2 linked regions of the Cytobacillus sp. IB215665 genome follow. The protein of the gene in region 2 interacts with the protein of the main gene of each other region in a pairwise test. Links are inferred from orthologs where the notes say so. Each region holds a gene or a part of one and is shown on either strand. Other genes may lie near its edges.

Evidence for each region. The genes of interacting proteins can lie anywhere in the genome.
Region 1: the proteins of odhB (region 2) and lpdA interact in binary tests that used the Escherichia coli proteins (3 or more experiments, as listed by UniProt). The link is inferred for Cytobacillus sp. IB215665 from one-to-one orthologs.

The regions. Positions count from the first base shown.
Region 1 is NZ_JAXBME010000004.1:131,229-134,236, reverse strand. The notes cover bases 4-2,996. They hold lpdA (dihydrolipoyl dehydrogenase), read right to left. Parts: upstream 2,209-2,996; coding sequence 799-2,208; downstream 4-798. Other genes in these bases: SLH52_RS06925 (dihydrolipoamide acetyltransferase family protein), read right to left, coding at 2,212-2,996; SLH52_RS06935 (hypothetical protein), read left to right, coding at 301-693; SLH52_RS06940 (hypothetical protein), read right to left, coding at 4-125. In the rest of the region: more of SLH52_RS06940, read right to left, coding at 1-3; more of SLH52_RS06925, read right to left, coding at 2,997-3,008. UniProt on the Escherichia coli protein: Lipoamide dehydrogenase is a component of the glycine cleavage system as well as of the alpha-ketoacid dehydrogenase complexes.
Region 2 is NZ_JAXBME010000007.1:55,042-58,055, forward strand. Bases 12-3,010 are described here. They hold odhB (2-oxoglutarate dehydrogenase complex dihydrolipoyllysine-residue succinyltransferase), read right to left. Parts: upstream 2,143-3,010; coding sequence 880-2,142; downstream 12-879. Other genes in these bases: SLH52_RS11130 (TetR/AcrR family transcriptional regulator), read left to right, coding at 159-827; SLH52_RS11140 (2-oxoglutarate dehydrogenase E1 component), read right to left, coding at 2,142-3,010. Outside these bases: more of SLH52_RS11140, read right to left, coding at 3,011-3,014. UniProt on the Escherichia coli protein: E2 component of the 2-oxoglutarate dehydrogenase (OGDH) complex which catalyzes the second step in the conversion of 2-oxoglutarate to succinyl-CoA and CO(2).

The DNA of each region.
Region 1 (3,008 bases), on a different replicon or contig from region 2:
AAATAGATTAATATAGCTAGTAATATTGACTTTGACACGCGACCATCATGCTGTGACAACCATTCTATAATACTGTATGCACTCCATATGATAAATTGGACCATAAAAACAGTTAAAGTCTTCATATATTATTCTCCTTCTATTAACCCCTTTCTAATACTTATGCAAGACAAGCAACATCTATTTTTCATTTTTGTAACAAATAGATGACATAGTCTATTCCCAGACTTTCACATGCTACAATAGTACTACATATTATAAGAATTTCGATATTAATTACAAAAGAGACATTCACTCATTTTGACTGAAAGAAGTGAACAAATAATGAAGCGTCTTTCTACATTTCTTTTACTGTCATTCATTTTCATTGCATCTTGCCAACAGAATGACACTTCTAGTATCCAAATAAATAAAGATGATTTACAGTTGATGTTTTTCTCAGATGAAAACAATGTGCAAAATGAAATAAATTACTACGATGCTTTACTAGAATTGAAAAAAGAATTTCCACATGAAATTTCAAATATGGTCATTATTTCATCACAAGCAGAAGAGGTTAATATAAGTATTAACCAATACCCAGCACTAGTGATGATGTACGATAACGAAATTATTGCACAAGTCGAAGGTCATATAAGTAAGGATGAGATTATGAATCCGATAAAAGAGGCTTTAGAAGGCAATAAAGAATAAAAAAGGCTGTCATTATATATTCATGACAGCCTTTTTTTATTACACATATTTACGTGTTACTTCTGCGTACTAACAGGTTTTCCAGTTACGTAAACATTCTTAAATTTATTTCAAAATGTGAATTGGACTTCCGATGGCAACCTCTGCAGCTTCCATCGTAATTTCTCCTAATGTTGGGTGTGCATGGATTGTCATAGCAATATCTTCAGCAGTCATTCCTGCTTCAATTGCTAAACCAAGCTCAGCAATCATATCAGATGCATTTGGACCAGCAATTTGTGCACCAATCACTAAACCATCTTCTTTTCTCGTAATGAGCTTTAGGAAACCTTCAGCTGCATTAAGTGCCTGCGCTCTTCCGTTTGCACCAAAAGGAAATTTAGCAGCTACAATTTCTAGCCCATTCTCTTTCGCTTCTTTTTCTGAGTAACCAACTGATGCTAGCTCAGGGTCTGAAAATACAACTGCTGGAATTCCATGATAATCTATTTCAGACGGGTGGTTTGAAATTACCTCAGCAGCTATTTTTCCTTCGTAAGAAGCCTTATGTGCAAGCGGTGGTCCTTCGACGATATCACCGATGGCGAAGATATTATCGACAGATGTACGACATTGCTTATCAATTTTAATAACACCACGATCAGTTAAGTCAACACCAACTTGTTCAAGACCTAACTCCTCGGTATTTGGACGGCGACCTACTGTTACTAACACGTAATCAGCATCAATTGTTTTTGTTTCACCTTTTGCTTCAAAAGTAACCGTAACCCCATCTTCACGTTCTTCTACACCTTGTGCTAAAGCATTCGTAAAGATTTCAACGCCTTTTTTCTTAAGTTTACGCTTTACAATGCTGCTCATTTGTTTTTCAAAGCCAGATAAAATCTCATCCGCACCTTCTAATATTGTTACATCCGTACCAAAGTTAGCATAAGCTGTACCAAGCTCTGTACCGATGTATCCACCACCAATAACAACTAATGACTTTGGAATTTCTTCCAATGCTAAAGCTCCAGTAGAATCAATAACACGTTTACTATATTTAAAAGTCGGTAATTCAATTGGACGAGAACCCGTAGCAATGATTGCATGTTTAAACTTATACGTTTGTGCAGAATTTTCATCCATCACGCGGACTGTATTTGCATCAACAAAATAAGCTTCTCCACTAACAATATCGACTTTGTTACTTTTTAATAAAGTTTGAACTCCACCAATTTGTTTTTTTACAATACCAGCTTTCCACTCCTGTACTTTAGAGAAGTCTACAGACACATTTTGTGCTGTAATACCCATATCTTCAGAGTGTAATGCTGTTTCATAGCGGTGACCTGCACTTATTAAAGCTTTAGATGGAATACATCCCACGTTCAAACATACTCCACCTAGATTTGATTTCTCCACAATTGTTACTTTTTGTCCTAGCTGTGCTGCTCTAATTGCGGCAACATAACCTCCAGGACCTGCTCCAACGACAAGAGTGTCTGTTTCAATTGGAAAATCTCCTACTACCATCGATTACCCCTCCATTAATAATAATTCAGGATCGTTTAACAAGCGTTTGATATGATTTAAAGCATACTGAGCAGTAGCACCATCAATCATTCTATGATCGAAGCTTAATGATAATGCTAATACAGGTGCAACTACAATTTCACCATCTTGCACAACTGGTTTTTCTTGAATACGACCGATACCAAGAATTGCGACCTCAGGATGATTGATTACTGGTGTAAACCATTGACCACCAGCTGATCCGATATTCGTTATCGTACATGAAGCGTCTTTCATTTCTTGAGGTGCAAGCTTACCTTCACGAGCCTTTGTAGCTAATTCATTAATTTCATTAGAAATTGAAAATACAGATTTGCTATCAGCATTTTTTACTACTGGAACAAGTAGTCCCTTTTCTGTATCAGCTGCAATACCAATATTGTAATAATGCTTTTGAACGATTTCATCTGTTGCATCATCCATTGATGTGTTTAATACAGGGAACTCTCGCAAAGCTGATGTTAAAGCTTTAACGACATAAGGTAAAAATGTAAGTTTAATACCTTTGTCAGCTGCAACGCTCTTGAACTTTTTACGATGTGCAACAAGCTTAGTAACATCAATTTCATCCATTAACGTTACATGAGGTGCAGTATGTTTAGAATTCACCATCGCTTTTGCAATTGCTTTACGGATTCCGCTAATTTTTTCTCTTGTTTCAGGGTATTCACCAGCTGGGATTGGTTGCTTAGCAGGCTTTTCTTCCTTAACAGGTGTTTGTACAGCAGAGATTTCTTCAACGATCTCTACTGTTTCCGTTT
Region 2 (3,014 bases):
TTATACTAATAATGTTTTTTTAGTCTAAAATGTATTACATATGTAAATATAACACTATTATTAAACATTGTAAACTAAAAAAACATATTCTGTCTAAAGTGTTTATTACAGGGCTATATTAGTATATGTTATAATTAAGTTGTTAAGGGGGATTTTCTATGCGTAAGATTGATCCTAAGTTAAGGGAACAAATGAGAAAAACATATGCACAAAAATTAATGAGCATCATTCGAGTTCAAGGATTTAATTCACTTAAAATTCAAGATATAGCTGAGCATATGCAAATTAGCAAAGCGACACTTTACAATTATTTCTCTTCAAAAGAAGAAATATTAAATGAAATAACGAAAAACTATATTGAATATTTTAAGCAAGGCGAACAAACTATTGAAAATAATCAATTTACTTATATAGAACGTTTCCAAAAAGTTTTTGAGCAAGAAGTACTAACCGCTATATATATTTCTGAATTGTTTTTAGAAGAATTGAAAATTGGTTTTCCAAATTTATATGAAGAAATTATTTATGCTAGAAGAAAAAGAAAAACGACCATTAAATATTTTTATGAACAAGGGATGAAAGAAGGAGTTTTTCATCCATTAAATCCTCAAATTCTGCTTATGCAAGATGAAGTTGCATTAAGAAAGTTACTAGAACCAACCTATTTATTAGAAGAAGGCTTAACAACTAAACAGGCTTTATTAGATTATTACGAAGCAAAAAAAATACAAATCATCAAAAGTGAAACACTGCTATCTGCAAACGATGAAGTAATGACAGAGATTATTGAACATCTTTCTCGCAAATTAGCAACGTCATATTTATAATATTTTTCGGGTGAGATTAAATATTAATCTCACCCTTTCCCATCATCATAACTTATCCATCGAGTAATAATGATTCAGGGTCCTCTACCAGTTCTTTTACATGGACAAGGAATTGCACTGCTTCTCTGCCGTCAATGATTCTATGGTCATAAGAAAGAGCAATATACATCATTGGTCGAACTGCAATCGTATCATCTTCATCAATAACAATCGGTTTTTTTTGAATTTTATGCATCCCTAATATCCCTACTTGGGGTGCATTTAATATTGGAGTTGAAAATAATGAACCGAATACACCACCATTAGTAATCGTAAATGTACCACCTTGTAAATCCTGAAGTGATAATTTCTTTTCTCTAGCTTTAGAGGCCAAATTCCTTATTCCTTTTTCAATGTCTGCAAAACTTAATTGGTTAGCATCACGGAGAACTGGAACAACTAAGCCCTCTTCTGCTGACACAGCAACCCCGATATCATAATATCGTTTTAATAAAATTTCGTTGTCTTGAATTTCAGCATTTAACATTGGAAAGGCTTTCAATGCACCTACAACTGCTTTCGTAAAAAAAGACATATATCCAAGGCGAACATCATATTTTTCTTCAAACCTTTGCTTTTTTCTATTACGCAAACTCATAATTGCAGTCATATCTACTTCATTAAAAGTAGTCAACATCGCTGCTTGTTGTTGCGCTTGCACTAAATGGTGTGCAATTGTTTGACGGCGCCGTGACATTGGAACCCGTTCAATTTGTTTAGTTTGATTAAGGTTAGTGAAAGGTGATTGAGCATTGTCAGTTACAGTTGATTTATCTTGCTTTTCTTCGATTGAAGTAGCATAGTTTATGACGTTTTCAGGTCTAATACGACCGAGCAAATCACTTGAATCAACTTTTTTTAGATCAATCCCTAATTCTCTAGCTTTTTTCCTAGCGGCTGGTGTCGCTATCGGACGCTCATTTTGTGAAGGCATTTTGTTCGTTTGCTCTCCCTCACGTACATCAATTTTCGGTTGATCATCCTGAACTGTTTCTTCGGTAGCAGCTTTAGAAAATGACTCGTTTGAAGTAAGAACTTCTCTGTTATCATTTACTTTCGCAATTACTTGATCTACAAAAACAACTTCACCTTGCTCAGCTAGAATATCCTCTAATACACCATCATATTCTGCATAAATTTCTATATTAATTTTGTCAGTTTCTAACTCAACTATCGCTTCACCTTCGGAAATGGAATCACCCTTATGCTTGAACCACTCAGAAATCGTACCTTCTGTAACAGATTCTGCGAGTTCCGGTACTTTAATTTCTTTCATTATGCCCACTCCTCTGTTATTTTCAGTGCTTGTTGTATAATTTGCTCCTGTTCCACCTTATGAATTACATGTTCTCCTGTTGCAGGACTTGAGTGATATGGTCGTCCTATATAATCAAATTTCACATGCTGTAAGGAAGGTTGTAACAATTTATAAATGAATTCCCAAGCCCCCATGTTCTTAGGCTCCTCCTGTACCCAAAAGACATCAGCTAAATTTGGAAAGCGTTGTATTATTTGAATAATTTCCTCTTTTGGAAAAGGATATAATTGTTCTATACGCAATATATGAATATAACTTGATGCTTTCGTGGATCTCGTTTCCAACTCAGAAACTATATCTACTGCAATTTTTCCTGTGCAAAGAATAAGCCGTGTCACAGTCTCATGATCTTCTTCAACAAGCGGGTGTTCAATAACTTCTTGAAATTGCTGATTAGTGAATTCCTCAATATATGACATTGCCTTTGTATGACGTAGTAAACTTTTCGGTGTCATTATAATTAGTGGACGAACCCCCCCATCACTTAACATAGCTGCTTGCCTTTTGAGAATGAGAAAATATTGTGCAGAGGAAGTTACATTAGCCACTGTCCAATTATTTTCTGCAGACAACGTTAAAAAACGTTCTAACCGAGCGCTTGAATGCTCTGGCCCTTGTCCCTCGTATCCATGTGGAAGTAGCATGACTAACCCTGACTTCTGTCCCCATTTAGCCCTTCCAGCTGATATGAACTGATCAATGATTACTTGAGCAGCATTCACGAAATCTCCAAATTGTGCCTCCCAAATTACCAATGTATCTGGAGCATAAACACTGTATCCATACTCAAAACCTAGTACGGCCGCTTCAGACAATGGACTATTATATAC